DNA from 4 places in the Amorphus suaedae genome. Region 3 is predicted to be linked to each of the others. Evidence: predicted binding sites of a transcription regulator. Region 3 holds the regulator's gene; each other region holds the start of a gene.
The links. Region 3 encodes PhoB, which activates phosphate uptake and scavenging genes when phosphate is short. Its sites were predicted from a motif close to TGTCATNNANCTGTCAT; they were not measured.

Region 1 (7,721 bases), on a different contig from region 3:
AGGGTCGAGGCGATGGTCTCGACCGAGATGCCGAGATCGTCGGCGCGGGTGCGGTCGACCGTGACGTTCAGCTGCGGCTGGTTCTCCTCGTAGTCGAGCTCGACGTTGCGCAGCCCCGGGTTTTCGCGGGCCTTGGCGAGCAGCGTGTTGGCCCACTGCTTGACGCTCTCGAAGTCGGGTCCGCTGACGACGATCCTGAGCGGCGTGCTGGAGCCGCGCAGGCCGAGGCCGGCCGGGCTGACGGGGAAGCCGCGGGCCGCCGTCACCGAGCCCATGCTCTTCAACAGCTGGGCGACGATCTGGCGGAGCGACTTCTCGCGCTTCTCCCAGTCGGCGAGGCGCAGCACGACAAAGGCGCGGTGCGGACGGTTGAACGAGCCGGTGTAGGTGAAGATCGTCTCCACGTCGCCGGATTCCCGGAGCGGCTCGGCGATCTGCTCGATCTGCCTGGAGGCCTGGTCGGTGAAGGTGACGGTGCTGCCCTGGGGGGCGGTCAGCGGCACGAAGACGACGCCGCGGTCCTCGCTGGGCGTGAGCTCCTGCGGCAGCGTCACGAACACCATGGCGCCGGCGAAGGCGACGGCCAGCGCCACCGCGATCACCACCAGCGGCATCCGCACGCAGGCGACCAGCAGGCGGCGGAACCGGCGCAGCAGGAAGCCTTCGCGCGCCGTGTCGCCCGCGCTCTCGCCGGGCTTTGCGCGCTTGGCCCGCAGCACCTTGGAGGCAAGCGCCGGGCAGGCGGTCAGCGCCACGAAGGTGGAGATGATCACCGCGCCGGCCATCACCAGCCCGAACTCGACGAACAGCTTGCCGACCTGGCCCTGCAGGAACGACAGCGGCACGAACACGGCGACGAGGGTGAAGGAGGTGGCGATGACCGCGAAGGTCACCTGCCGGGTGCCCAGCGTGGAGGCGACCAGCGGGCTCTCGCCGAGATCGATGCGACGCTGGATGTTCTCCAGCACGACGATGGCGTCGTCGACCACGAGGCCGATGGCGAGCAGCAGCGCCAGCAGCGTCAGCACGTTGATGGAGAAGCCCAGCGCGCTGATCAGGATGAAGGTGCCGATGAGCGCGATCGGGATGGTGATGGCCGGCACCAGCGTGGCGCGCCAGGACAGGAGGAAGACGAGGATCACCAGCACCACCAGCACCAGCGAGATGCCGAGCGCGGTGACCACCTCCTTGATCGAGGCGGCGACGAAGATGGCGTCGTCGGACGACACCTCGATGGCCATGCCCTCGGGCAGCGTGCGCGACAGCGAGGCGATCTCGGCGCGCACCGCGTTGGAGATGGCGATGGTGTTGGACTGGCTCTGGCGGATGACGGCAAGGCCGACGGCCACCTGGCCGTTGTTGCGGACGATCGTGCTTTCGTCCTCGACGCCGCCGACGACCTGGGCCACGTCGGAGAGGCGGATCGGATAGCCGGCGACGCGGTCGATGACCACGTCGCGGAAGGCCTCGACCGACGGGATGCGGCTGTCGAGGCGGACAGTGAACTGGCGCGCCTCCGTCTCGATTTCGCCCGCCGGCAGCTCGACGTTGGCCTTCTTGAGGCCCGCCTCGACGTCGGCGACGGTGAGGTTGCGGGCCGCCAGCGCGCGCCGGTCGAGCCAGACCCGGACCGCGAACGGGCGCGCGCCGTAGATGTCGACGCTCGCCACGCCGTTCACGGTGGCCAGCCGGTCGATCACGTAGCGGTCGACGTAATCGGTGATTTCCGCAGCACTCATCCGGTCGCTGGTAACCGCCAGCCGCATCACCGGGTCGCTGTCGGAGTCGTTCTTGACGATCTGCGGTTCGTCGGCATCGAGCGGCAGGTCGGAGCGCACCCGCGCGACGGCGTCGCGCACGTCGTTCGCCGCCTCGTCGATTTCCCGGTCGACGTTGAATTCGACGGTGACGCGGCTCCGGCCGCGCCGGCTCTGCGACGAGATCGTCTTCACCCCGGCGATGCCGGCGACGGAGCCCTCGACGATCTCGGTGATGTCGGTGTCGATGATCTCCGGGGAGGCGCCGGTGTAGTTCGTCGAGACCGTGACCACGGCGGTGTCGATGTTGGGCAGCTCGCGGATCGGGATGCGGGTCAGCGCACCGATGCCGAACACGATGATCAGGAGGCTCGCGACCGCGGCAAGGACCGGACGGCGGATCGACAGATCGGAGAGCGACATCAGCCCCGATGCCCCTCCGTGCGCATGTCCGCGGCGCTGGGCCGGCCGGCCGGTTCGTCGGCCCCGTTCAGCACGTTCACCTTGCGGCCGTCGCGCAGCGACTGGATGCCGCGCGTGGCGATCACGTCGCCCTCTGCGACGCCCTCGGTGATCTCGACCATTCCCTTGCGGCGCTGGCCGGTTTCCACCTTGCGCTGGCGCGCCGTGTCGCCCTCGACGACGAACAGGTAGGTCGTCGGCCCCTGCACCAGCAGCGCTTCCTCCGGCACGACGACGGCCTGGCGCGACGAGAGGTTGAGGTCGAGGCGCATGAACATGCCGACCGGCAGGGTGCGGTCCTGGTTCGGCAGGCGGGCCCGCACCCGGAACGAGCGCGAGGTCTGGTCGATGCGGCTGTCGATCGCCTCCACCTGGCCGGTGAAGCGGCGGTCAGGGAAGGCGGCGCTGGTCGCCTCGATCGCCTGGCCGGCGGTGATCTGGCCATAGACGGTCTCGGGCAGGCGGAATTCGATCTCGACCTCGCTCAGGTCGTCGAGCGTGGTCAGCACGGTGTCGGTGTCGACGCGGGCGCCGAGATCGATCGAGGTGATGCCGAGCACGCCGTCGAACGGGGCACGGATGGTGCGGTCGGCGAAGCGGCGCTCGGCGCGGGCAAGCGCCGCCTGCGCCACCGCGTTGCCCGAGCGCAGCTGCTCCAGGCTCGCCTGGCTGATGGTGTTGGAGCGGATGAGGGTCTGGGCGCGCTCCAGCGCGCGCTGCTTCTCCTCGACGGCGGACTTCACCTCCTCGAGGGTCGCGATCTCCATCTCGTCGTCGAGGCGGGCGATCACCGCCCCCGCCTTGATCTCCTTGCCGGGGGTGATGTCGATTTCGGTGATGCGGCCCTCGGCGGACGGCACGATGTCGACGGACTGGAGGGCGCGGGTGGTGCCCACGGCTTCCACGTTGCGGTCGAGGGTGACGAGCTTTGCCCGCTCGACCTCCACCGACACCGGCTGCGACCCGCGCTGGGAACCGGCATCGGCCGTCTCTGCCGGCGGTTCAAGATAGGTCTGGTAAAGGATGTATCCGCCGTAGCCGAGGCCGGCGAGACCGATCACGATAAGAAGTTGCCGAAAAAGTCCCATCCGCCTCCGCCAGTCGCACTACAGACATCCTCGTTCCGCTGTGACACCAGGCGCGGGGCGAACACGTCATGCACGGTAGATCTCGAACAAATACCATACGTGCGGGCGCACTCCTCAGACCATTTATTGTGCGCACTCACTTTTGAAGCCGGCTGTCCGGGCTGCGGTCCGCTCCACCTGCCGCGATGAAGCGGGCTCCGCCGTCCTCGGAAACGCGTCAGCGCGCCGTCGAGCGGAACTGGTCGAGCAGCTGATAGGTGGTCGGGTTGTCGGGGCAGAGGCCACCGCCGCACTCCAGCACCGTCGAGACGCCGTTGGCGAGCACCATCAGGGCGAACAGACCGACGGCGAAACCGCCGAGCGCGCCGCGGCCGCCGCGACCGTGCCGGCTGTCGCTGAACTGGCTTTCCAGCAGCAGCATGATACCCGAGCCGGCCACCACCACCGCGAACAGGACGAACGCCCAAGTGTAGTAGTGCAGGCCGAGGAACGGGTCGCCGTAGGCGCCGGTGCCCGGCACGACGTGCAGGGCGATCTGGCGAAGCGCGACCGCCGCGCCGACGGCGGCGCCCAGCAGCATCAGGCCGTAGTGGGACGGACGCGGCGCGCACAGCACGTTGAGCGCCAGGCCGGCGCCGACGATGACGAAGCCGACCCGCTGGAGAAGGCAGAGCGGGCAGGGCAGCTCGCCGTAGACGAGCTGCCCGACGAAGGCCACCAGCAGCACGACGGAAATGGCGATGAGCCCGAGGGCGTTCAGGGGACGGGCGAGGGATCCGAGCATGGTGCCGCCCTACAGATCGATGTTGAGGGCGTCGGTCGCGTGGAAGCGGAACAGGACCAGCGTCAGCACGATGGTCGCGATCACCGTCCACACCGCCGGCAGGCGGGCGTTCATCCACGCCAGGATGCAGGCCAGCAGAATCCCGAAAAAGGGCAGCGCCATCATGGGATATTCCTCCCCCCGTCCTATATTGGGTCCAGCCTGGAACCCATCGCACCGTTCGTGCGTGATGACCTAAGCACCGCTTCCAGGCAGCCGCAACCAAAGGACTTCACATGGAAATGGACGACCTCGAAGCCCGCTCGGGCCTGCCGGATGCATTGCGGGTGCTGCTGGAGAAATATCCCCGGGATGGCTGGGCGAACGGCACGCCGATGGGCGGGCTCACCCAGTTCTGGCTGGAGCGGCACCTGATGTTCCGGCAGCTCCTGACCCAGCTCGTCGAGGACGGACAGGCGCTCGTCGACGCCGACATGGCGGCCGAGGACTACGGCAAGCGGCTGTCGCGATTCGGCGGCTTCCTGGTGAACCAGCTTCACGAGCACCATCACGTCGAGGACGCCCACTATTTCCCGCTGCTGGCGGCGAAGGAGCCGCGGCTCGCCCCGGGCTTCGAACTGCTGGACCGCGACCATGTCGCCCTCGACGGGCATCTGACGACCTTCACCCAGGAGGCGAACGCGCTCCTTCAGGCGCTGCAGGCCGGCGCCGCCACCGGCGGGGAGGACGGCCGTCTCCTGGCGACGCTCGGCCGGCTGAACGGTTTCCTCGACCGCCACCTGACCGACGAGGAGGAGATCGTCATCCCGGTGCTGCTCGAGTACGGCGAAGGATCGCTCGGCTGACGCACGCCGGCGGAGCGGTCATCGGTTCGGGGCCGGGCAGGCGGGTCGCGACCGGGGAGTTGTTCCGTCGAGATCGACTGAACGTTATAATATTACATCTTCGCCGAACTGGTGTTCGGGCGGGTTCGTCTCGGCTTTTCCGGGTGCGTACGGTGCCGAAGACTTGGCGCTGAAGTATTCGTCATTTCACTGTCATCGAACCTGCGCGCGACTGTCACGAACAGCGTGTACCTGCCGGCCGAGTAGTCCAGTCAGTGACTCGAAGCCCAGGAGCCTCCCATGCACCGTCACGTCCTTCTTTCGACCGTCGCGCTCGGCCTTGTGTCGACCGCAGCCTTCGCGCAGGAGCCGTCCATCGTCCAGAAGGACAGCCAGTGGTACACCGATGCGCAGTCCCGCATCGAGGAGATGGCCTCCCGCCAGGTCAACACCGGCAAGGCCAAGAACGTCATCCTGTTCATCGCCGACGGCAACGGCATCGGCACCAACTACGCCGTGCGCCTCTATGACGGCCAGCAGAAGGGCATGCTCGGCGAGGAGAACGTGCTTCCCTACGAAGCCTTCCCGAACGTCGCGCTGGTGAAGACCTACAACATCAACGCCCAGACGCCCGATTCCGCCCCGACCGCGGGCTCCATGAACACCGGCGTGAAGCAGCGCTTCAACACCATCAACCTGAACGAGAACGCCATCCACGAGGACTGCGCCTCGGAGAAGGGCAACGGCCTGACGACGTTCTCCGAGATCGCCAGCAGCGAAGGCAAGGCCGTGGGCGTGGTGTCGACCGCGCGCATCACCCATGCCACCCCGGCGGCGGTGTACGCCAAGACGGCGAACCGCGACTGGGAAGGCGAGGCGGACGGCGACTGCGCGGACATCGCCACGCAGCTGCTCCAGGCGATGCAGAACGGCACCGTGGACTTCGCCATGGGCGGCGGCCGCGCCTACTTCCTGCCGGGCGACGTGAAGGACGACGAGGGCAAGGGCGGCAAGCGCAAGGACGGCAAGAACCTCGTCCAGGCCGCCAAGGACGCCGGCATCCAGTACGCCTGGAACACCGAGACGGTGAACGGCCTCGACCTCGACGGCAAGACGCCGGTTCTGGCGCTGCTCGAGAGCAGCCACATGAAGTACGAGGTCGACCGGACCGACGCCGACGAGCCGTCGCTGACCGACATGACCAAGGCGGCGATCGAGTACCTGTCCAAGAACGAGGGCGGCTACTACCTGGAAATCGAATCCGGCCGCGTCGACCACGCCAACCATGACGGCAACGTCTTCCGCGCGCTCACCGACGGCGTCGAGTTCGCCAAGGCCGTCGCCGCCGCCGACGAGATGACCAACGACGAGGACACGCTCCTCATCGTCACCGCCGACCACGAGCACGCCATCGCGTTCAACGGCTACTGCGGCCGCGGCTCCGCCATCAACGGCCTGTGCATGGGCGTCGCCCGCGAAGGCATCAAGAACACCGGCGAGCCGGAGCTGGCCGCCGACGGCAAGCCCTACACGGTGGTGGGCTACCTGAACGGCGTCGGTTCGGTGCTGAAGCAGGAAGGCAACGACTACACCGGCTCGCGTCCGGAGCTCACCCAGGACGCAGCGCTGGACAAGGACTACATCCAGCAGGCGCTGATCCCGATGTCGTCGGAGACCCATTCGGGCGAGGACGTCGCGGTGTTCGCCAAGGGCCCGTGGGCGCACCTGTTCGACGGCATGATCGAGCAGAACTACATCTTCCACGTGATGAACTACGCCGCCAACGGTGGCGCGGCCCAGTAAGGCCGACGCCGCTTTCGAGCGGCTGCGACGGATCGGAAAGGCCCGCCTCGGCGGGCCTTTCTCCGTTCTGTCATGTGGATCGGCTATGGGCTGGGTGACTTTCAGATGAGGCGGGACCGATGAACCGGAGACACTTTCTCGCTGGACTTGCGGGCACGCTCGCGCTGCCGCGGATCGCCCGCGCCGCCGACGAGCCGCTGCGCATCCGTGCGCTCTACGACAAGGGGTTCGTGTTCTCCAGCGCCGCCGAGGCGCTGAACGGCGACCGCGTCACCTTCCGCGGCTTCATGGCGCCGCCGCTGAAGGCGGACTCGACCTTCTTCGTGCTCACGGCGCGGCCGATGGCGGTCTGCCCGTTTTGCGAATCCGAGGCCCAGTGGCCCGACGACATCCTCGCCGTCTACGCCAAGCGCGTGGTCGACGTGATCCCGTTCAACGTCGAGATCGTCGCCCGCGGGCGGCTGGAACTCGGCACCTACGAGGATCCGGAGACGGGCTTCGTGAGCCGCGTGCGCATCCTCGACGCCACCTTCGAGCGGGTGTGAGGTGGGGTTACCGCTCGCCATCGACGGGCTGAGGGTCACCGGCGAGGGCGGCCGCGCCATCCTGTCGGTCGACCAGCTGCGGGTCGCCGCGGGCGAGGCGGTGAGCGTCCGCGGACCATCCGGCGCCGGCAAGTCGACGCTGCTCAATGCGCTGGCAGGGCTGATGCCGGCGGCGGCCGGCGCGATCCGCTGGGGCGAGACCGACATCGCCGCGCTGTCGGATGGCGGGCGCTCGGCCTTCCGGCGCGACGCCATCGGCATGGTGTTCCAGGACTATCTGCTGTTTGAGGAACTGACGCCGCGCGCCAACGCGGCGCTCGCCGGCGCCTACGCGCCGCGCGGCCGGCGGGCCGACATCGACGCCCGCGCCGGCGCGGTGCTGGAGCGGCTGGGGATCGGCGCGCGGGGTAGGCGCGACGTGTCGAGCTTCTCCGGCGGCGAACGCCAGCGGGTGGCCG
Region 2 (7,721 bases), on a different contig from region 3:
ACGGCATCCTCGATGTCGTCGGACCAGGCGCCGAGATCGAAGCGCGGCTCGACGCGCGGCCGGCGCGGGCGCTGCGGGGCCTCGTCCTCGGCGACGAGCTCGAACGCGTCCTCGTCCTCGGTTTCGGTCACGTTGAGAAGTGCGTCGCGGAGCTTGGAGCCGGTGCGCAGGCGCGGCTGCGGCTGGCGCGGCGCTTCCTCGCGGCCGAAGTTGCGGCGCAGGCGTGCCTTGGTCGACAGGAGCCAGTGGGTGGCCTGCCCGGCAAAGGCGCTGAACCGCCCGTCGCCGGTCTCCGCCTCGTCGTCCTCGGCTTCCGGTTCCTCCACCACGATCGCCGGGCGGCGGGTGGAGCGCTGCATCTCTTCCTTGGGGATCGACCTGCGGATGCCGAGACCGCGCGATTCGACCGCCGCGGCGGCGAGACGGTGGCGCGGCCGGGGTGCCGCGGCCCGACGCAGGCAGAAGGCCGTCGCAACGCCGAGCACGACCAGCGCCAGCGCGCCGGCAAGGCCCGACGCGGCGCCAAACGGCGCCACCGCGAGGCCGATCACGCCATCGCCGAGCGCGCCACCGAGGCCGGTGGGCAGCGGCCAGCTGGCCGGCGCCGGCAGCAGCGCCAGCGCGCCGGAAGCCGTCGCCACGGCAAGCAGCGTGAAGAGAACCCGCGTCCAGTGGAGGTGGATCGGCCGCCGGCGCAGCAGCCGCGCGGCGACCGTCAGCGGGAGGACGAGAATCAGCGGGGCGGACAGGCCGACCGTCTGCATCAGCAGGTCCGCCGTCACCGACCCGGTCCAGCCCATCCAGTTGTGAACGGGCACGTCGGCAGCATAGCTCAGGCTGGGATCGGTCACCGACCAGCTGGCGAGCGCCGCGATCAGCGCGATGGACAACAGGATCAGCACGCCCCCGATCGCCCGCGACACGGGGCCGGCGAGCGCCTCGACGGCGGGGTGGTCGAAGAGATCGTTGAGCGGCAAGGCGCGCAGCATCGTCATCAACGGCTCCTGAACAATTCGGCGAGGCGGGCGAGCGCCTCCTCGGTCGTGGCTTCGTCCTGGACCAGCGCGATCCGCACGAACCCCTTGCCCGGGTTGGTCCCGTCCGGCATGGGCCCGCCGAGGTAGGACCCCGGCACCGCCCGGACGCCGGCTTCGGTCCACATGCGACGGCAGATCTCCGGATCGTCGCCGAACGGCGAGACATCGAGCCAGAGGAAGAAGCCGGCAGGCGGCGTCAGACGCGTGAAGATGTCGCCCAGCGCGGCCTCGGCGAGCGCGAACTTGGCGTCGTAGAGGCGGCGGTTCTCGACGACATGGGCCTCGTCACCGTAGGCCGCCGCGGCAACCGCCTGGGACGGGCTCGGCACCTGGGGCGCGGCGAGATTGCGCAGGCGCGCCCAGTTGGCGAGGAACTTCGGGTCGCCGGCGGCGAAGCCGCAGCGCAGGCCCGGCAGGTTCGAGCGCTTCGACAGCGAGTTGAAGACGACGATGCGCGCGGCGCTGCCGCGCGTGGCGGCCGCCTCCAGCGCACCGGCCGGCGGAGACACCGACGCGCGGTAGATCTCCGAATAGCATTCGTCGGAGAACACCATGAAGTCGTGCCGGTCGGCGAGGACGAGCAACTCGACCCAGTCGGAGCTGGAGGCGAGCGCGCCCTGCGGATTGGACGGCGAGGCCACGAAAACGGCAATCGCCCGGTCGAGAAGTTCTGCGCCGAGCGCATCCCAGTCGGGCATCACGCCGTGGGGCGTCGCCGCGTCGTACGCGACGATCTCCGCGCCCACGGCAAACGCGCCGACCGAATAGGCCGGATAACCCGGATTGGGGACGAGGACGACGGGCCGGTCGCCGGGCTTCTTGAGATAGGCGTCGGCGCCGATGGTCGCGAAATAGAGGCCCTCACGGCTGCCGTTGAGAGGCAGGACGCCGGTCTCGGGATCGATCAGCCCCGACAGCGTGAAGCGCCCGTCGAGCCAGCCGGCCACCGCGGCGCGGAACGCCTCCGTGCCGCGGATCGCGGGATAATCGCCATAGCCGCTCACGTTCGCGGCGATCGTGTCGGCCACGAACGGCGGAATCGGATGGCGCGGGTTGCCGACCGCGAGATCGATCGGCGTCTCGCCAGGCGTCTCGCCGGCGATGAGCGCGGCGAGGCGCTGGAAGGGAGAGTCGGCAATGTGCGCCGGAAACTCTGAACGGTGCTGTCCGGTCATTATCGGTCTCGGTTTGTGCCAGGACCGACGTCTAAACGAACAAGGTTAATCCGCCTTTAACCGTCCGAGCCGCCGTCGGCCTGGGGTTCGCCTCCCTGGCCCGCCGGACCGGCGCCGAAAGCCAGCTCCATCATGGCCAGCAGACGCCTGTTGAAGGCCGACGGATCGCTGGGCGCCTCGCCGTCGAGGATCTCCGCGCTGGCGAGAAGCATGAACGCCGCCTCTTCCAGACGGGTGGCGTTCGCGCCCGAGCTCGCCTGCTCCGACAGCGCCTTGACCAGCGCGTGGCGCGGGTTGAGTTCGAGCACCGGCGGCATGCGCCCGCCAGCCCCGCCGCGCTGGCGCGCCATCAGCCGTTCGAACTGCCGGTCCGGGCCGACTTCCGGCGCCACCAGGCACGCCGGGCTCGTCGCCAGACGATCGGACGTGCGCACGTCGCTCACCCGGTCCCCGAGCGCCTTCTTGAAGAGCGTCGACAGGGTGGCGAGGTCGCCGGCCCGCGCCGCCGCATCCTCGTCATCCTTGGTCTCGTCCTCGCCGGCGAGCGGGATCGCGTCGAGATCGGCCTTGCCCTGGGTGACCGACTGGAACGGCTTGCCGTCGAAGCCGACCGCCGCCTGGACCCAGAACGAATCCACCGGATCGGTCAGGAGCAGGACCTCGATGCCGCGCGCCCGGAAGCCTTCCAGATGCGGGGCGTCGGCGAGAGCGGACGGATTTTCGCCGATCGCGTAGTAGATCGCCGTCTGGTTTTCCTTCATGGCGCCGACGTAGTCGCTGAGCGAACGCCATCCTTCGGGATCGGTGGTGGTGTGGAACCGGGAGAGCTTGAAGAGCGCGTCGCGCCGCTCGGGGTCCTCGTAGATTCCCTCCTTGAGCACCGCCCCGAAGGTCGACCAGAATTTCGCATAGGCCTCAGCGTCGCCGCCCGCCGCCTTCTCCAGCTCGGAGAGTACGCGGTTGGTCACCGCCTTGCGGATCGCCGCCAGCAGCGGGTTCGTCTGCAGCATCTCGCGCGACAGGTTGAGCGGGAGATCCTGGCTGTCGATCACGCCGCGGACGAAGCGCAGCCACGACGGCAGCACGTCGGCATCGTCGGTGATGAACACCCGGCGCACGTAGAGCCGCACCCGCCCGCGCCGGTCCGGATCGAAGAGATCGAACGGCTGCGTCTCCGGCACGAAGAGGAGCACGGTGTACTCCTGGCGGCCTTCGGCCCGGTAGTGGATCGTGAAGGCAGGCGCGTCCCAGTTGCCGGACGCGAAGTGGTAGAATTCCTTGTACTCCTCGGCCGAGATCTCGCTCTTGGGCTTCACCCAGAGCGCGGTGCCGTCGACCACCTCCTTCTCGTCGGCCGCCGGATCCGCCTTCACGAACACCGGGACGGGCACGTGGGCGGAGTAGTGCCGGATGGTCCGCTCGACCGTGGCCGCCTCGGCGAATTCCTTGGAGTCGTCGTTGAGGATCATGGTGATGCGCGTGCCGCGCGCCGGCGCGTCGTCCCCGGCCAGCTCGACGGTGAACGAGCCCGATCCGTCGGAGCGCCAGGTCCAGGCCTCCCCGGCGCCAACGGCGCGGCTGGTGACGACCACCTCGCTCGCCACCATGAAGGCCGAATAGAAGCCGACGCCGAACTGGCCGATCAGGCCCGAGCCGTCGCCGCTGCCGGCGGCCGCCTCGAGAAATGCGCGGGTGCCGGAGCGCGCGATGGTGCCGAGATTCTCCACCAGCTCGTCGCGCGTCATGCCGATGCCGTTGTCGGAGATGACGAGGCGCCCCGCCTCCTTGTCGGTCTCGACGAGCACCTTCAGCGTGGCGTCGCCCCCGAGCAGGTCGGCATCGGTGAGCGAGCGGTAGCGCAGCTTTTCGCAGGCATCGGCGGCGTTCGAGATCAGTTCCCGAAGGAAGACGTCCTTCTTGGAATAGACCGAGTGCACCATCATGTGCAGAAGCCGCGAAACGTCTGCTTCGAATGCGCGGGTTTCGGATGCGGGCGACGTGTCCTGTTCGCCGGTCATGGCCGTTTTCACCGTCTCTTGTTGCGTCGATTTCCGGATGCCGCGACCGGCCTGTGCCGGCGGGCAGCCTGCGCTCTCTTGCCGAACCGCCGGACAGTTCGCAAGGGCTGGCAGGCCCGGACACTTAGCTGGGTTTGGGGGGCGCAAAGAAAAAGGGCCGACCTTTCGGTCGACCCTAATGCGTTAGCTCGGAGGTAGGCGATCCGGCCGCGTCGTCAGCTTCGGGGGGCTGGGGGGCTGACGATTACCAAAGCCGAGCGCGGCCGGATCAACCGGATAACGCCAAAGTACGATGCAGGTTCCCGATGGCGTTGAAAGGGCTGAAATTTGTCTGAACGGCGGTCATTCGACGCCCGCCGTGTGCCCGGCCCGCGCCGAATTTCCAGCGCCGGAAAAAATGGCCTGGGCAGCGCGCCGACCGCTCCGCGACGCGGCGAAACCGCCCCTTGATGCCCGGCGCCTTTGCACCGATCATGTCAGGTGCATGACGGCAGGAGGCATGATGAGCGAGACGGAAGAAAGTCGATCCCCGGCCAGCGTGATCCAGTTCGGCGGCTCCAGGCCGTCCAACCCCGCCCTGCGGCTCACAACCTTCCACCGCACCGAGCTGAGCCTCATTCTCCGGTTCTATGGCCGCAAGGTCGCCGAAGGGGAGTGGCGCGACTACGCCATCGACCACCATCGCGACCAGGCCACCTTCTCGATCTTCCGGCGCACCGCCGAGGTTCCGCTTTACAGGGTGACCAAGACGCCGGCGCTTGCCCGCAAGCAGGGCGCCTACGCCGTGGTCAATGCCGGCGGCGCCGTTCTCAAGCGCGGCCACGACCTGGAGAAGGTTCTCCGGGTGTTCGAGAAGAAACGCGACCTGCGCCTCGTCGGGTCCTGAACCGGCACCGCGCCGGTGCCCGCGCGGCAAAAGCCGCCGCGCGCGGTCGCGGCGATCAGGCCGCCATCGCGGTTTCGACGAGACGGACCCAGTAGGAGCATCCGTAGGGGATCGCCTCGTCGTTGAAGTCGTAGTCCGGGTTGTGGAGCTTGGCGCTGTCGCCGTTGCCCATGAAGATGAACGCGCCCGGCCGCTCCTCCAGCATGAACGAGAAATCCTCCGCGCCCATCATCGGGACGGCGTTGGTGTCGACCCGGTCCGCCCCGGCGATGTCGGCCGCGATGCGGCTCGCGAACTCGGCCTCGGCGGCATCGTTCACCACCACCGGATAGTTGCGCTCGTAGGTGAGCGTCGCCTTCGCCCCGAAGGCGGCGGCGGTTGCCTCGACCAGCTCGCTCAGCCGCCCCTCGACGAAATCCCGGACCTGCGGGTTGAGGGTGCGCACCGTGCCGGCGAGATGCGCCGTGGCGGGGATGACGTTGTCCGTGTCGCCGGCGTGAAACTGGGTGATGGACACGACGACCGCTTCGAGCGGATCGACGGAGCGCGCGGCGATCGACTGGACGGCGGTCACGATGTGCGCGCCGACGAGCACCGGATCCACGGTGGTGTGGGGCCACGCCGCGTGTCCGCCGCGCCCTTCGACGGTGATGTCGATGAGGTCGGCCGACGCCATGAACGCGCCCGGCCGGATCGCGAACTCGCCCACCGGCAGGCCGGGATAGTTGTGCATGCCGTAGACCTGCTGGATGCCGAAGCGGTCCATCATGCCGTCGTCGATCATCGCCTTGCCGCCGGCACCGCCCTCTTCGGCCGGCTGGAAGATCACCACCACCGTGCCGTCGAAATTGCGGGTCTCGGCCAGATAGTGGGCCGCGCCCAGGAGCATCGCCGTGTGGCCGTCGTGGCCGCACGCATGCATCTTGCCGGGCACCGTCGAGGCGTAGGGCTTGCTGGTGGTCTCGTGGATGGGCAGCGCGTCCATGTCGGCGCGCAGGCCGATGACGCGGCCGGCGGTGTCGGTCCGTCCCCGGATGACGCCGACCACTCCGGTCTGGCCGATCCCCGTTGCGACCTCGTCGACCCCGAACTGCGTCAGCAGCTCCGCCACCCGCGCCGCGGTACGGTGCACGTCGTAAAGGATCTCGGGGTGCTGATGGAAATCGCGGCGCCAGCCCGTGATGTCGGGCAGGAGGTCGGCGAAGCGATTGACGATCGGCATGGACGCTCTCCGCTGAGGCAGGTCGTTCGGGCGCCGTCAGGGGCCGCCCGGTTGCGGTGCAACACTACCATGGAGCATCCGGCGGCGGTCAATCGGGCTCGGTCGTGGCGGGCTGCTTTCCCCCGGATCACCCGGCTCCCCGCGCACCCCTCGGCGGGATCAACCCGGGGACCGCTCCAGGATCTCGGTCACGACGGTGCGGGCCACCGGATCGGGGAGCCGCGCCCCCAGCACGGTCGCGAGCGCCGGCGCGTCTGACCGCTCCAGCCGCAGGCCGGCCGCCCCGCAATAGGCCAGAATGTTGGCCACCACGGCTTCCGCCGGCCCTGCCGTGCGGGGTGCCGCCGGCAGGGCGTCGGCCGCCGCCGCGATGATGATCTGCTCACCGTGCTCGCAGGCGATTTCAGCGGCCAGCACCTCGCGCCGCAGCGCGGCCGTGGTGTCGTCGGGCAGGTGCGGCGAACCGGCCTTGAGCCGCCGGCGGGCCGCCCGCATCGGCTCGATCACCGTCCGCTGCCAGTCGCCCGCCGCCGCCACGATCGCGCCGAACCCCTCCCCGTCATAGGCGATCTCCCGCTCGACCGCGGACCACAGGCAGAAGAGCAGCAGATTGACGTCGATCCCGCGCCGGTCCTGCAGCTCCAGGCAGGCCGGCGCGACGCCCTCGGCCCCGTAGACGGAGAGCGAGAACGTCCAGAAGGGATGCTCCGGAAACGGGATCGCGGAAGAGCTCACGAGCGCGCGCTCCCGGCAAAGGTGGCGCGCGTCCTCATGCGCCGCGCAGCCATGGCGGGTCGGCCTCGGCCGTCAGGAAATGGATGACGCCGACACCGAGCGCCTCGGGCATGGCGACCGTCACCCGTCCGGGCGCCGTGTCCAGCGGCACGATCCCGGCCCGGTCGAGGCAGGCCTGCAACGGCGCCAGATCGGCGACGCCGACGCCGTAGGCGACCATTGCCGGCGGCGCGGGGCAGTCTCCGGGCGCGGCCATCGACGCGTGAGCGACCGAGCACAGCGTGATCCGTCCCCGCTCCAGCCGGAAGGTGCGGCCGCACGCCACCGGCGTCGACGGGCGCGCCAGGAAGCGCTCCCACCGTTCGGTGGCCTGTTCCAGGTCGGCCACCACCAGGATCTGGTCGGTGAGGCTTTCCGCGCCGTTCGGATGGTCCAGCATCTGCGGCTGCCACATGGCCTGCTCGGTGCGGTGGGTAAGGAACTGGATCCGCCCCTCCTCCATCTCTCCGGCCACCACCCGCGCGACGGAGAAGGCCAGCTCCACCTCGGCGCCGCTGCCGTCCTCCACCTTGCGGCGCAGATCGACCATCGGCTGCACCGCGAAGCCCGCCTCGGCAAGCCGGGCCCGTTCGGCCGCCGCGTCGGCCG
Region 3 (7,721 bases):
GCCGACGTCCACCGACGGACACCTGCCTCTTTCCGGAAAGGGAGACTACCCATGACCGCAGCTGCTGCCCAGGCGGCCCCCACCTACGAGACGGTGCGCACGCCCGATCCGGCGCCGCGCCCGGTGAAGATCGACGCGGATGCCGTGAGCGTCTTCTACGGCGCCAAGCAGGCCCTGTTCGACGTCTCCATCGACATCCCGGAGCGCGCCGTGACCGCCTTCATCGGTCCGTCGGGCTGCGGCAAGTCGACGTTCCTGCGCTGCTTCAACCGGATGAACGACACCATCGACAGCTGCCGCGTGAAGGGCAGCCTGGTGATGGACGGCGACGACCTCAACGATCACTCGCTCGACGTGGTGCTGCTGCGCGCCAAGGTCGGCATGGTGTTCCAGAAGCCGAACCCGTTCCCCAAGTCGATCTGGGAAAACATCGCCTACGGCCCGAAGATCCACGGGCTGGCGCGCTCCAAGGCGGAGCTCGACGAGGTGGTCGAGCAGAGCCTGCAGCGGGCGGGACTGTGGAACGAGGTGAAGGACCGGCTGCAGGAGCCCGGCACCGGCCTGTCCGGCGGCCAGCAGCAGCGCCTGTGCATCGCCCGCGCCGTCGCGGTGAACCCGGAAGTCATCCTGATGGACGAGCCGTGCTCGGCCCTCGACCCGATCGCCACCGCCAAGGTGGAGGAGCTGATCGACGAGTTGCGCGAGAACTACACGATCGTCATCGTGACCCATTCGATGCAGCAGGCCGCCCGCGTGTCCCAGCGCACCGCCTTCTTCCATCTCGGCCTGCTGGTCGAGGAAGGGCCGACGAACCTCGTGTTCACCAGCCCCAAGGAAAAGCGGACCCAGGACTACATCACGGGCCGGTTCGGCTGACCGCACGGACCTGACCAACCAAAGAAGAAAACCGCATGCCAAGCGAACACATCACCGGAGCCTACGACGAGGAGCTGCGCGACCTCGTGGGGCGCATCGCCGAGATGGGCGGCCTCTCCGAACGGCTCGTGTCCGAGGCGGTGACCGCGCTGGCGAAGATCGACATCGCGCGGGCCCAGGGGGTCATCCTCCAGGACCACCGGCTCGACGAGATGCAGCGGCAGATCGAGGAGCGCGCGATCAGCGTCATCGCGCGGCGCCAGCCGGTGGCCAAGGACCTGCGCGAGATCATCGCGGCGCTCAGGGTGTCGAGCGACCTGGAACGGGTCGGCGACCTCGCCAAGAACATCGCCAAGCGGGTGATCGCGCTGCAGGGCCAGTTCCACACCAAGCGGCTGATCTTCGGGGTGGAGCACATCTCCGAGATCACCCTGGAGCAGCTGAAGGCGGTGATCGACGCCTACACCGGCCAGGACCTGGAAGCCGCCCACGCGGTGCGCAACCGGGACGACGAAATCGACTCCATGTACACCTCGCTGTTCCGCGAACTCCTCACCTACATGATGGAGGATCCGCGCAACATCACCTTCTGCACCCACCTTCTGTTCTGCGCGAAGAACATCGAGCGGATCGGCGATCACGCGACCAACATCGCCGAGAACATCCACTTCATGATCACCGGGCAGCAGCTGCAGGAAGACCGGCCAAAGCATGATGAATCAAGCTATATCCCGGTCAATTACAGCGCAGACGATTGAACACGAACGGGGGCGCGCGCTGATGCCGAAGGTCTTGATTGTCGAGGACGAGGAATCGCTGACGCTGCTGCTGCGCTACAACCTGGAGGCGGAAGGCTACACCGTCGACGCGTGCGCGCGCGGCGACGAGGCCGAGATCCGGTTGCGCGAGAGCGTTCCGGACCTGCTCATCCTGGACTGGATGCTGCCGGGCCTGTCGGGCATCGAGCTGTGCCGGCGGCTGCGCAACCGGGCGCAGACCGAGAAGCTGCCGGTGATCATGCTGACGGCGCGCGGCGAGGAGACGGAACGCATCCGCGGCCTGTCGACCGGCGCCGACGACTACATGGTCAAGCCGTTCTCGGTGCCGGAGCTGATGGCGCGGATCCGGGCGATCCTGCGGCGGACCAAGCCGGAGGTCGTCTCCGGCATGCTGACGGCCGGCGACATCGAGCTCGACCGCACCACCCATCGGGTGCGCCGGTCCGGCCGGGAGATCCACCTCGGCCCGACCGAGTTCCGGCTGCTGGAATTCCTGATGCAGTCGCCGGGCCGGGTGTTCTCCCGCGAGCAGCTGCTCGACGGCGTCTGGGGCCACGACGTCTACGTCGACGAGCGCACGGTGGACGTGCACGTCGGCCGGCTGCGCAAGGCGATCAACCGCGGCAAGGCGCTCGACCCGATCCGCACGGTGCGCGGCGCCGGCTACGCCTTCAACGACCAGTTCGCCGTCCTGGAGAAATAGCCGGCTCGGCGGCCTGCCTGACCGGAGGCCGGTGCGTGAAACGAAAAATCCCGGCGCGGGGCGCCGGGATCCGGGAGGGTTCGAAGGGGCGGGTCGGCCGGGCCGACCGGGGCAGGCCGCGATCAGCGGCTGCCGCTGCCGCCGCCCGAGCGCGACTTCCGGCGATCCGGCGCCGGCTGGTAGGCGATCCGCGAATGGGCATTGCAGTAGGGCTGGCCGGGGGTGGACTCGCGGCCGCAGAAGGCGAAGTCGTCGCTGCCCGGGTCGCCCATCGGCCAGCGGCAGGTGTGCTCGTTGAGCTCCATCAGCGTCTTCCGGTCGCCGAACGGCACCACCTCGGCCGACATCGCGGCGGTCGGCGCGAGCTGGGTTTCCATCTCGGCCTGCGCGACGATCTTCAGCGCGGTGTTGCCGACGAGACGGGTCTGGCGGGAGATCGCCGCGCCGCCACCGCCGCCGCTGACCGTGGCGCCGCCACCGCCACCGCCGCCGACGCGGCCGCTGGTGGGCTTGGAGGCCGGACGCGGCTTGCGCGGACGCGAGGCGCCCGGCGCCTTGGCGCGACCGGACAGCCCGAGCCGATGAATCTTGCCGATCACCGCGTTGCGGGTGATGCCGCCGAGCTGCCCGGCGATCTGACTCGCGCTCAACCCCTCGGCCCAAAGCTTCTCGAGGAGCGATACGCGTTCTTCAGTCCAGGACATCGGTGTGTCGTCGGCCATCTCGGGACCTCCGTCTGTGGCTCGCAGAATCCTTCGGCCTCGCGGACAACGCCGCGTGTATGCGCCGATGCGGTTCAGGGTGGGGCCGTGCACGATATGTCGTGCCTTAACGATTTGGATACTACAACATCACGCGAATCGATGACAAGATTCACCTGATCCAGGCGGCGCGCGGCGCGTCGGTTTTCCCCAGCGGAATTCCCGGTGCCGCAAGGTCGCAGCAAGCCTGCCGGAAAGCCGCCGGACATTGACAGCGGGCGGCGTTCCTCGAATATAGAAAGCTTTCCATCGTGCCGCCTCTTGGCGGCACGATTTGTTTTTCGGGTGCCAACAATCCGGCCCCGGCTCCTAAACTTGAGAGAACCAATGACAACGTCGGCCCTTTACAAGACCTATGCGCGCGCTGATCTCTCGTTCGAGAGCGGCGAGGGTGCCTGGCTTAACGGGTCCGACGGCCGACGATATCTCGATTTCGGCTCGGGCATCGCCGTGACCGCGCTCGGTCACGCCCATCCCCACCTGGTCGAGACCCTGACCAACATGGCCGGCAAGGTCTGGCACACCTCCAACGTGTTCCGCATTCCCGAGCAGGAGCGGTTCGCCGAGCGGCTGTGCGCGGCGACCTTCGCCGACCGGGTGTTCGTGACCAACTCCGGCACGGAGGCGACCGAGGCGGCCATCAAGACGGCGCGGCGCTACCACTACGCCAACGGCGCGCCGAACCGCTACCGCATCGTCACCTTCGAGGGCGCCTTCCACGGGCGCACGCTGGCCGCCATCGCGGCCGGCGGCTCGGCGAAGTACCTGGAGGGCTTCGGCCCGCCGCTGGAGGGCTTCGACCAGGTGCCGTTCGGCGACTTCGAGGCGGTGAAGGCGGCCATCGGCCCCGACACGGCGGCGGTGATGATCGAGCCGGTGCAGGGCGAGGGCGGCATCCGCCCGTTCGCCAACGAGTTCATGCGCAAGCTGCGCGAGCTCTGCGACGAGACCGGGACGCTGCTCGTCCTCGACGAGGTGCAGACCGGCGTCGGCCGCACCGGCAAGCTGTTCGCCTACGAATGGTCGGGGATCACCCCGGACGTGATGGCGATCGCCAAGGGCATCGGCGGCGGCTTCCCGCTGGGCGCGTGCCTGGCGACGGCGGAAGTGGGCGACGCCATGGTGGCGGGTACCCACGGCTCGACCTATGGCGGCAACGCGCTCGCCTGCGCGGTCGGCAACGCGGTGCTCGACGTGGTGCTGGCGCCGGGCTTCCTGGAGCGGGTGTCCGAGCAGGGCCTGATCCTGAAGCAGAAGCTTGCGGCGGTGGTCGACGGCCATCCGCGCGTCTTCGAGGGCGTGCGCGGCGAGGGCCTGATGCTGGGCCTGAAATGCCGGGTGCCGTCTCCGGACGTGGTGGCGGCGGCGCGCAAGGCGGGGCTTCTCACCATCGGGGCGGGCGACAACGTCGTCCGACTGCTGCCGCCGCTGGTGGTCACCGCGGCGGAGATCGACGAAGCCATCAACCGTCTCGACGACGCCGCCACGGCGCTCGAGGCGAGCGAACTGACGAAGGCCGGGGGAACGGCATGACGACGAACGGCAACACACGGCACTTTCTCGATCTCGACGTCCTGTCGAAGGAGGTGCTCCGGGGCATCATCGACAACAGCCGCGCCATGAAGGGCACCCGCGACGGCGCTCGCCGCGGCCACGGGCCGCTGGCCGGCCGCGTCCTGGCGATGGTGTTCGAGCGTCCGTCGACCCGCACCCGCGTCTCGTTCGACGTGGCGATGCGCGAGCTCGGCGGCGAGACGATCATGCTGACCGGTGCGGAAATGCAGCTCGGCCGCGGCGAGACGATCGCCGACACGGCGCGCGTGCTGTCGCGCTACGTCGACGCGGTGATGATCCGCATCCTCGACCACGACGCGCTCATCGAGTTCGCCGAGTTCGCCACCGTGCCGATCATCAACGGGCTCACCAAGGTCTCGCACCCGTGCCAGATCATGGCCGACGTGCTGACCTTCGAGGAGCACCTGGGGCCGATCGCCGGCAAGAGCGTCGCCTGGACGGGCGACGCCAACAACGTGCTGGCCTCGTGGCTGCACGCCGCCGAGCGGTTCGCGTTCGAGCTGCGCATCGCCACGCCGAAGCAGCTGGCGCCCACCGACGGCAGCATCGAGCGGGCGCGCGCCGCCGGCGCCAAGGTGGTGTGGACCGACGATCCGTTCGAGGCCGTCGACGGGGTCGACTGCGTCGTCACCGACACCTGGATGTCGATGGGCGACCGCGAGCGCGAGCGCCGCCACAACCTGCTGAAGCCCTACCAGGTCAATGACCGGCTGATGGCGGCGGCCAACCCGAACGCCATCTTCATGCACTGCCTGCCGGCCCACCGCGGCGAGGAGGTCACGGAAAGCGTGATCGACGGTCCGCAGTCGGTGGTCTTTGACGAGGCCGAAAACCGCCTACATGCGCAGAAAGGAATTCTGGCATGGTGTTTGGCGGAGACGTTGGCGGCGGAATGACGAGCGGTGGCGCAGACCCGTTGAGGCTGCCCCCCGACGATCTCGTGCTGCCTTTTGCAGTGAACGCGCTCGATGTGCGCGGGCGCGTGGCCCATCTCGGCCCGGTGGTCGATGGCGTGCTGTCGCGCCACGGCTATCCGGAGCCGGTCGCCCGCCTGCTCGGCGAGGCGATGGTGCTGACGGTGCTGCTCGGCAGCGCGCTCAAGTTCGAGGGGCGCTTCATCACCCAGATCCAGAGCGACGGCCCGGTCAGCCTGCTGGTCGTGGACTTCCGCTCGCCGGACCGGGTGCGCGCCTACGCGCGCTTCGACGGCGAGGCGATCGCCGCGCTGACGGAGGCCGGCACGGTCGCCTTCACCGACCTGGTCGGCAAGGGGCAGCTGGCGCTCACCATCGATCCCGGCGGCCACATGCGCCGCTACCAGGGCGTGGTGCCGCTGGAAGGCGCCAGCCTGGAAGAGGTCGCGCACGCCTATTTCGCCCAGTCCGAGCAGATTCCCACGACGGTGCGCCTTGCCGTCGCGGAGGTGCTGGAGCGGCGCGAGGGCGAGGGCCCGCGCCACAGCTGGCGCGCCGGCGGGGTGCTGGTGCAGTTCCTGCCGGAATCGGAGGACCGCGTCCGTCGCCGCGATCTCGACCCCGGCGACGCACCGTCGACCCTGACCACGCCCGAGGCCGAGCCCGACGACGCCTGGGTCGAGGCGCTGGCGCGCGTCGGCACCCTCGACGACGTGGAGCTGATCGACCCGGAAATCGCGCCGCCGCGGCTGCTGTTGCGGCTGTTCCACCAGCGCGACGTGCGGGTGTTCGAGCCGCTGCCGGTCGCCGAGATCTGTTCGTGCTCGCGCGAGCGGGTGGAGGGCATAGTCCGGCAGTTCGACGCCGACGAACGCCGCGACATGGTCGAGGACGGCGAGATCGTCGTTACCTGCGAGTTCTGCAGCTCCACCTACCGGTTCGATCCATCCGATTTCGAGACGGGTGCGTAGGACAGGCATAGAGTGTGCGTTGACCTGGTCTGCACGCGGCCGGCATGGGCCGGCGACCCGGTGATGAGGCTCGATCGACGTTGCCTGACGACCTGCACAGTTCCCGCGGACGGATGCGGACGACCCTCGGCCTGACGGCGAAGGTCGTGCTGCCGGTGCTCGTGCTCGCCGGCGCGGTGGCGTTCACCCAGTGGCTGATCGCCTCCAAGCCCGAGGTCGTGCGCAGGACGCCGCAGGAAACCGCCTATTCGGTGGAGACGGTGGAGCTGGCGCGCGGCCCCCACCGCCCGACGGTGTCGGTGTACGGCGAGGTCAAGCCCGCCGCGCGGGTGGAGCTGCGCGCGCTGGTCGGCGGCGAGATCGTCGAGGTGTCGCCCTCCGTCGAGGTCGGCGCCACGGTCGCCAAGGGCGAGACGCTGCTGCGCATCGATCCGTTCAGCTACGAGGGCGCGCTGGTGGAAGCCCGCGCCAACCTCGCCGAGGCGAAGGCCCAGATGGCCGCCGCCAAGTCGCGGGTGGAGCTGAAGCGCGGCGCGCTGGAGCAGGTGCAGACCCAGCTCGAGCTCGGCGAACGGGACCTGGAGCGCGCCCGGACGCTGGTGGAGCGGCAGGCCGGGACCGCGCAGTCGGTGGACGAGCGGACGCTGCTGGTCAGCCAGCGCAGGCAGTCGCTCGACCAGCTCACCAACGAGATCGCCATCGAGAAGGCCGGGATCGAGCAGCAGGCCGCGACGATCGACCGGCTGGAATGGCGCGTGCGCAGCGCCGAGCGCGACCTCGCCGACACCGCCCTGAAGGCGCCGTTCGACGGCGTCGTGGTCGCCGAGGAGGTCGAGATCGGCCGCCGCATCGGCGAGAACGACCTGGCGGTCTCCCTCGACCAGGTGGACGACGTCGACGTCGAGTTCACCCTCTCCGACCGCCAGTACGGAACGCTGGTGTCGGGGTCGGACCGGCTCGTGGGCACCCGGGTGGGCGTGGTGTGGCGGATCGGCGAGACGCCCCGGCGCTACCAGGCGACCATCGTGCGCGTCGGCGCCGAGATCAGCGCCTCGCGGGGCGGCATCCAGGTCTATGCCCATCTGGACGACGGCGGCGACGTGCCGCTGCCGCGCCCGGGCGCCTTCGTCGATGTCCGGCTG
Region 4 (7,721 bases), on a different contig from region 3:
TCGATGCCGAGCGTGATCGACAGCGCATCCTGCTCCGGCACCGGGATGCGGCCGGGCCCGAAGGATCCGGCGCGGTGATAGACGTGGCCGTGCCCGTCGGGGTCGTGGGCGTAGGCTGCCCCCGGCGAGACATTGTTGAAGATGATCGCACCGCCATGGGGCGCCACACGTTCGGCCAGTGTCGGCATGGCGAGCGAACAGCCGGTCACGCTGCGCTTGTGCTGCAGGAACTCCGGCTTGCCGGCGTCGTGCAGGACGAGCCGACCGTTTTCCATCAGAGCCATCGCGTTGCCCTGCAGCCCGTTGCGGGCCGGATGGCAGCCGGTGGCGAAGGCCGCCGACACGACACGGGTGGCCGACGGGAACACCGACCGGTGGGCATCGAAAGCGGTTGCCCGTGCCGCGAACCGGCAGAGGTTGGGCGTGATCTCCGGGCGCACGAAGTCGCGCCTGAGGCCGTCCAGCATGATCGCGATGACGCGGGCCATGGCCTCAATCCGTCCCGTTGATGGCGAAGTCGAAGATATCGAAGTTGCGCAGGGCCCCCTGGGCGCGGGAGCGGTAGGCGGCGTTGAGCGGGCGCGACAGGATGAACGGCACCCGCTGCTCGGAAAGGCCGCCATGGGATCGCAGCCTTGTACCGGCGAGCTGTGACAGATCGTGGTCGGCCGCCCGGGCGCCGAGCGCCACGCCAGTTGCGCCGATGACGACGATGTCGGCCTCGCGGTCCGCCGGCAGCTCGAAGCGCGCACAGGCCTCGTCTCTGGCAAGCGCCAGGTCGACACCCTCTATGGCCGCGATGTGTGCCAGCACCGCCTCGGCATCGAGGCCGGCGTCGAGGAGGTGCACCCGGACGAACCCGCCGAGCGCGCCGTGGTGGCGGACAAAAGGATCGGTGATCGGGCAGATGACGCGGGTGCGGCCTTCGCCGAAGCGCGCGTCCAGCGCGTCGCCGAGATAGACGACGTTGGGGCTGCCGTCGGCGGTCGCCATGTCCGTCATGCCATGGTCGGCGACGATCCCGACGGTTGCGCCGAGTTCCGCCAGCCGGCCGAGCCGCGCGTCGACCTCGGCCATGAAGGCGTTGGCATCCGGGGTGCCGGGGGCGTGGCTGTGCTGGACGAGGTCGGAAAGCGACAGGTAGAGGAGGTCGGGCGATCGCTCTTCGAGAAGCCGGACGCCGGCGTCCAGTACGAAGAGGGAGAGGTCCGGCTGGTACTGGCCTGGGGTCGGGCGGCCGACCAGACGGGTCGCATCCTCGATGCCGTTGCGTTCCAGCGTCGCCAGATGCGCCTTCTCGGCGGAAAACGCGATCCCGTCCATGTCCTTCGCCAGGGCCTTGAGGAGCTTGTCCTTGGCGGTGACAGCCGCGACCTCGGCCCCGGCAAGCGAGAAGCCGGAGAGGATCGTCGGCGCCACCATGCCGGCGTCGTCCAGCATCATCACCTCGTTGCCGGACGCGACATCGAGGAAGTAATTGCCGGAGATGCCGTGGACGCTCGGCGGGGCGCCGCAGACGATCGACACGTTGTTCGGATTGGTGAAGGTCGGCATCGCCGCGAGCGCCTCGCCGGCGAAGCCGTCGTGCACCATGCGGTCCATGTTCGGCACGACGCCGTCGCGGCGGGCAGCCTCGACGTAGTCCGGATCACATCCGTCGTAACAGATCACGACCACCGGCCGCTGCGGCCAGCGGTAGCTGCGGCCGTTGACATCGACCGTCCGGTCGTCGGTGGCCATCGGCCGGAGATGTGCGACGGACATCCTTGCTCCCTGTTATCAAAGCGCCATGGGCGTGCTGTATGATAATAAAATCATGCGTTTAGGGCGTGTATTCAATGTAGTTCCATTATGTTTATCCGAGGATTTCGATCAAACGAAATAAAGTCGGACATATGTGAGGGGTACTCACATGACAAAACGACGACTACCGCCAATGAAATCTATGATGGCGCTGGAAAGTGTTGTCAGGATCGGGAGCGTTTCGGGCGCGGCGGATGATCTATCCGTGACTCACGGGGCGGTGAGTAAGCAGATCACGCTTCTGGAAGAGTGGATGGGGCGCCCGCTCTTTGCGGAAAAGCGTCGCGGCATGATCCCCAATGCCACTGGCGAACGGCTGGCCGCAGCGATGGCGGAGGCGTGCCGGATCCTCGCCACCGCCCTTGATGAGATCGCGGCGGAGGACGGTGCGGCCGAGCTGAACGTGGTTGCTCCTGCGACCTTCGCCATGCGCTGGCTGATTCCGCGGCTGCCGTCGTTCCAGGCGGCGGGGCAGGGCGTGCGCGTGCGCGTGCGGCCGACCCACACGACGGAAAACTGGGACGCGCTCGATTGCGACGTCATGATCCGTCGGGGACGGGCCCTGTCGCCGCGGTTCGGGCCGCGCCCGATCTTTGTTGAGGAACTGGGGCTGGTGATGGCGCCGGGGCTGGCGGGTGCGTCAACGCCGGGCGCGCTGCCGCTGGTGTCGGCCGAGACGCGCGCCGGCGAACTGGACCGCTGGTTCGCCCATGCGACGGGCACGCGCGCGGCGCCCGAGGCGATCGCCTTCCCGCACTTCTACATCGCGCTGGAGGCGGCTCTGTCCGGCATCGGCGCGCTGGTCGCACCGCTGTTTCTGGTGGAGGAACTGCTGCGTGCCGGCCAACTGGTGGAGCCGTGGCCGAACCGGCGGGTCGCCGGCGCGACGTATAGCGTCGGGATCAATCCCGAAGGAGGCAACCTCACCGCCGCCCGGCAGGTCGCCGACTGGCTCTGCAAGTCCGCCGGCGACTGCGCCGGCCCGAGGGCAGCCGGCCACGGCGACCTGAACAGCGTGCCGGCAGGCCTTGGCGCGGCGACGCACGCGCCGCCGCGCTAGAGCCTTTTCCGATCAGGTGGAAATGCCTTTTTGAGCAGGAAATAGCCGCAGAATCATGGAGTTACTGGCTCCCATGTCCGCTTCTGCTACCGGTCCGACGTCTCCCAGCGCGGGTTGATCCACGGCTCGGCGTTGTCGGCGGCGAGCGGCGCCTTGCCGAGGATCATGTCCGAGGCCTTCTCACCGACCATGATCGACGGGCCGTTGAGGTTGCCGTTGGTGATGCGCGGGAAGATGGAGGAATCGACCACCCGCAGCGCCTCGACGCCGATCACCCGGCATTCCGGGTCGACGACGGCCATCGGGTCGCTCGCCTTCCCCATCCTGGCGGTGCCGCACGGATGGTAGGCGCTCTCCGCGTGCTCGCAGATGAACGCGTCGATCTCCTCGTCGGTCTGGCAGTCCGCGCCCGGCTGGATCTCCTTGCCGCGATAGGGCTCGAAGGCGGGCTGGGAGAAGATCTCGCGGGTCAGCCGGATGCAGTGGCGGAAATCGATCCAGTCCTGCTCGGTGGACATGTAGTTGAAGAAGATGCGCGGCGCGTCCGCCGGATCGGCGCTCTTCAGCGTGACCTCGCCGCGCGACGGCGAGCGCATCGGCCCGACATGGGCCTGATAGCCGTGCCCTTCGGCGGCCGCCTTGCCGTCGTAGCGCACCGCGATCGGCAAGAAATGGTACTGGATGTCGGGATACTCGACGCCGGGCTTCGACCGCAGGAAGGCGGCGCTCTCGAATTGGTTGGAGGCACCGAGGCCGGTCTTGAAGAACAGCCATTCGGCCCCGGCGAGTGCCTTCCCGAACAGATTCCAGTGCTTGTACAGGGTGATCGGCTGGGTGCAGGCCTGCTGGACGTAGACCTCCAGGTGATCCTGCAGGTTCTTGCCGACGCCGGCCCGGTCGGCGACCACGTCGATGCCGTGCTCGGCAAGGTGGGCGGCCGGACCTATGCCCGACAGCATCAGCAGCTTCGGCGTGTTGATGGATGAGGCGGCGAGAATCACCTCGCGCCGCGCCCTGACGATCTCGACCTTGCCGCCGCGCTCGATCTCGACGCCGACGGCGCGGCCGTTCTCGATGACGACCCGGCGTGCCAGGCAGCGGACCATGTCGAGGTTGGAGCGCTTCAGCGCGGGCTTCAGGTAGGCGTTTGCGGTCGACCAGCGGCGGCCCTTCCAGACCGTCTGCTCCATCGGACCGAAGCCTTCCTGCTTCTCTCCGTTGTAGTCGGGGGTGAGTTCGAAACCGGCCTGCTCGCCGGCCTTCACGAAGGCGTGGAACAGCGGGTTCTTCCGGGAACCACGGGTGACATGCATCGGCCCAGACCGGCCGCGCCAGTCGGGATCGCCGCCGTGGCCGCCGTCGTGCCAGTGCTCCATGCGCTTGTAGTAGGGAAGCACGTCGGCATAGGACCAGCCGGTGGCGCCGCTCTCCGCCCAGTGGTCGAAGTCGCGGGCGTGGCCGCGCACGTAGACCATGCCGTTGATCGACGACGAACCGCCGACCACCTTGCCGCGCGGCGTGACCAGCCGGCGCCCGCCGAGCCCGGGCTCCGGCTCCGAGGCGAAGCCCCAGTCGTAACGGTTCATGTTCATGGGGTAGGAAAGCGCCGCCGGCATCTGGATGAACGGGCCGGCATCGGTGCCGCCGTATTCCAGCACGAGCACGCTGTGCTTGCCGTCCTCCGACAGGCGTGCGGCCAGGGCCGAACCGGCCGAGCCGGACCCGACGATCACAAAATCCGCTTCGCTCATATCATTCTCTACGGAAAGCCGGACGGATCGCCCGGCACCGCCTCCTTATCGTTTCAGTAGGGGCTCTCGACGGGACCGAGGCCCACGTGAATGGTCTTGAGCTGCGAGTAGAATTCCATCGCGGCGCGGCCGTTTTCGCGGCCGAGACCGGACTTCTTGACGCCGCCGAAGGGCGCCTCGACCGGGGTCAGGTTGTAGGTGTTGATCCAGCAGATGCCGGCATCGAGCGCCCCGGCGACCCGGTGGCCCCGTGTGAGGTCGCTGGTGAACACGCCGGCGGCCAGCCCGAACTGGGTGCCATTGGCGCGGGCGATGCCCTCCTCCTCGGTCTCGAAGGTGAGCACCGACATCACCGGCCCGAAGATTTCCTCGCGGGCGATGGTCATCTGGTCGGTGACGTCGGAGAATACCGTCGGCTCCACGTAGGCGCCGGCATCGAACGCGCCGCCCGACGGCACGCCGCCGCCGTAGGAGAGCGTCGCGCCTTCGCTGCGGCCCTTCTCGACGTACCCCAGCACCTTCTCGCGCTGGGCCTCGGACACCAGCGGGCCCATCTGGGTCTCGGGATCCAGCGGATCGCCAATGCGGATCGACCGTGTCCGCTCGACCAGCCGCTCGATGAAGCGATCCTTGATGCCCGACTGGACGAAGACGCGGGTCCCGTTGGAGCAGATCTGGCCGGTGGAATAGAAGTTGCCCAGCATGGCGCCGCCGATCGCATCCTCCAGATCGGCGTCGTCGAAGATCAGGATCGGCGACTTGCCGCCAAGCTCCATGGTGACGTGGCGCATGCCGGCCGCCGCCGCCGCGTAGACCCGCGCGCCGGTCGGCACCGAGCCGGTGAGCGACACCTTGGCGGTCAGCGGATGGGTCGACAGGGCCGCCCCCACCTCGCCGAAGCCCTGGACGACGTTGAACAGGCCCGCCGGCGCGCCCGCCTCCATGAAGATCTCGGCGAGCTTGAGCGCGCACAGCGGCGTCATCTCGGACGGCTTGAACACCATCGAATTGCCGCAGGCGAGCGCCGGCGCCGCCTTCCAGCAGGCGATCTGGGTCGGATAGTTCCACGCGCCGATGCCGACGCAGACGCCGAGCGGCTCGCGCACGGTGTAGGCGAAGTCGGTGCCCAGCGGCACGCTCTCGCCGGCGATCGAGGCCGCCATGGAGGCGAACCATTCGAGCGAATCGGCGCCCGAGGTCGCGTCGGCGACCAGCGTCTCCTGGATCGCCTTGGAGGTGTCGAGGGTTTCCAGCTCCGACAGCGCCTCGTTGCGCTCGCGGATGATGTCGGCGGTCCGGCGCAGGATGCGAGACCGCTCGACGGGCATCATCGCCGCCCATTCGCTCTGTGCGCGGACGGCCGACGTCATCGCCTTCTCGATCACCGCGGGCGTCGCGGCGTGCAGTCTGGCGATGGTCTCGCCGGTGGCGGCATAGATGCTGTCGAAGGGCTTGCCCTCGGCATCCTCCAGGTAGGCGCCGTCGACGAAATGGCTGGCGGTGGGTTGAGCGCGCATCGTGTCAGTCTCCTCGCGGCCAGCGCTGGGAGGCTTCCAGCACGTTCAGGTCCATGTGATTGCGCATGTAGCGCTCGGACGCCTTCTTCAGGGGTTGGAAGTCCCACGGATAGTAGGCGCCGTTGCGCAGCGCGGCGTAGACGACATGGCGCCGGGCCTGGCTTTCGCGGACCTCGGCGTCATAGGCGTCCATGTCCCAGAGCTCGCGCACCTGCGCCGCCATCCGCGCCGCGATGTCCGCGTATGCCGGATCGTCGGCCAGGTTCCGGAGCTCGCTGGGATCGGCGTCGAGATCGAACAGCAGCGGCGGATCGACCTCGCAGTGGACGTATTTGAAGGCGCCCTCGCGCAGCGCGACCAGCGGTGCGATCGATGCCTCGGCGGCATATTCGATGCGAACCGGATGCTTTCGCGGGCTGCCCGTCGCGATCGGAACCAGGCTCTCGCCGTCGGTCCAGGGCGTCACCTCGCCCAGATCGATCCCGACGAGGTCGGCGATGGTCGGCGAGACGTCCATGGTCGAGACCGGCGTGTCGATCCGCCCCGGCGCCATCTGCGGCGCGGCGACCATCAGCGGGACCCGGGACGATCCGTCGAAGAAGCTCATCTTGAACCACAGTCCGCGCTCGCCGAGCATGTCGCCGTGGTCCGACACGAACAGGATGATGGTGTCCTGCGTCTGGTCGGTGCCCTCCAGCGCCTCCAGGATCTCGCCGATCTTGTCGTCGAGGTAGGAGATATTGGCGAAATAGGCGCGACGCGACCGGCGGATGTCCGTGTCGGTGATGGTGAAGCTGCGCCAGTCGTTGGCATCGAAGATGCGCTTGGAATGGGCGTCGTGCTTCTCGTAGTCGATGGCCGGCACTGTCGGGTCCAAGTGTTCGCAGCCCTCGTAGAGGTCCCAGTACTTCTTGCGCGCCACGTACGGGTCGTGGGGGTGCGTGAACGAGACGGTCAGCAGCCAGGGGCGCGGATCGGCGCGCCGTCCGAGATCGTAGATCTTGCGGACCGACTCGTAGGCCACCTCGTCGTCGTACTCGAGCTGGTTGGAGATCTCGCCGATGCCGGAGCCGGTCACCGAGCCCATGTTGTGGTACCACCAGTCGATGCGCTCGCCGGGCTTGCGGTAGTCCGGGGTCCAGCCGAAATCGGCGGGATAGACGTCGGTCGTCAGCCGCTCCTCGAAGCCGTGGAGCTGGTCCGGGCCGACGAAGTGCATCTTCCCCGAAAGGGTCGTCTGATAGCCGGCGATCCGCAGATGGTGGGCGAAGGTCGGAATGTCGGAGGCGAACTCGGCGGCGTTGTCGTAGACGCGGGTGCGTCGCGGCAGCTGGCCCGACATGAAGCTCGCGCGGCCCGGCGCGCACAGCGGCGAGCCGGTGTAGGCGTTGGCGAAGCGGGTGGATCTCGCCGCGAGCGCCTTGAGGTTCGGTGCATGGAGGAAGTCGGCCGGACCGTCCGGAAAGAACGGACCGGCGAGCTGATCCACCATCAGGATGAGAACGTTCGGTTTGGCTGTCATCCGACGGTCTCCTGTGGGGTGGTGACAAGGCAGGCGAGGCTGAGGTCGAGATAGTCGACGACCATGGC

Region 1: the regulator PhoB is predicted to act here: its motif matches at 5,116-5,132, upstream of AB7M35_RS02840 (alkaline phosphatase).
Region 2: the regulator PhoB is predicted to act here: its motif matches at 4,704-4,720, upstream of AB7M35_RS15750 (DUF2794 domain-containing protein).
Region 4: the regulator PhoB is predicted to act here: its motif matches at 1,913-1,929, upstream of phnA (phosphonoacetate hydrolase).

What each region holds. Positions count from the first base shown of each region.
Region 1 is NZ_JBRJIT010000001.1:632,310-640,030, reverse strand. Features, by position in the region: gene AB7M35_RS02865 (efflux RND transporter permease subunit) at 1-2,180, opposite strand, end outside; gene AB7M35_RS02860 (efflux RND transporter periplasmic adaptor subunit) at 2,180-3,307, opposite strand; gene AB7M35_RS02855 (disulfide bond formation protein B) at 3,525-4,091, opposite strand; gene AB7M35_RS02850 (DUF5993 family protein) at 4,101-4,253, opposite strand; gene AB7M35_RS02845 (hemerythrin domain-containing protein) at 4,373-4,936, shown strand; gene AB7M35_RS02840 (alkaline phosphatase) at 5,216-6,718, shown strand; gene AB7M35_RS02835 (hypothetical protein) at 6,838-7,263, shown strand; gene AB7M35_RS02830 (ABC transporter ATP-binding protein) at 7,265-7,721, shown strand, end outside.
Region 2 is NZ_JBRJIT010000002.1:434,019-441,739, reverse strand. Features, by position in the region: gene AB7M35_RS15765 (DNA translocase FtsK 4TM domain-containing protein) at 1-995, opposite strand, end outside; gene AB7M35_RS15760 (aminotransferase class I/II-fold pyridoxal phosphate-dependent enzyme) at 995-2,212, opposite strand; gene htpG (molecular chaperone HtpG) at 2,269-4,230, opposite strand; gene AB7M35_RS15750 (DUF2794 domain-containing protein) at 4,733-5,116, shown strand; gene AB7M35_RS15745 (M20 aminoacylase family protein) at 5,172-6,338, opposite strand; gene AB7M35_RS15740 (TIGR02444 family protein) at 6,498-7,073, opposite strand; gene AB7M35_RS15735 (VOC family protein) at 7,108-7,721, opposite strand, start outside.
Region 3 is NZ_JBRJIT010000003.1:194,358-202,078, reverse strand. Features, by position in the region: gene pstB (phosphate ABC transporter ATP-binding protein PstB) at 52-876, shown strand; gene phoU (phosphate signaling complex protein PhoU) at 912-1,634, shown strand; gene phoB (phosphate regulon transcriptional regulator PhoB) at 1,657-2,358, shown strand; gene AB7M35_RS22355 (GcrA family cell cycle regulator) at 2,481-3,080, opposite strand; gene AB7M35_RS22350 (acetylornithine transaminase) at 3,447-4,652, shown strand; gene argF (ornithine carbamoyltransferase) at 4,649-5,590, shown strand; gene AB7M35_RS22340 (Hsp33 family molecular chaperone) at 5,557-6,579, shown strand; gene AB7M35_RS22335 (efflux RND transporter periplasmic adaptor subunit) at 6,693-7,721, shown strand, end outside.
Region 4 is NZ_JBRJIT010000001.1:2,272,902-2,280,622, reverse strand. Features, by position in the region: gene AB7M35_RS10235 (alkaline phosphatase family protein) at 1-488, opposite strand, end outside; gene phnA (phosphonoacetate hydrolase) at 493-1,764, opposite strand; gene AB7M35_RS10225 (LysR substrate-binding domain-containing protein) at 1,949-2,863, shown strand; gene betA (choline dehydrogenase) at 2,950-4,614, opposite strand; gene betB (betaine-aldehyde dehydrogenase) at 4,668-6,131, opposite strand; gene betC (choline-sulfatase) at 6,136-7,653, opposite strand; gene betI (choline-binding transcriptional repressor BetI) at 7,650-7,721, opposite strand, start outside.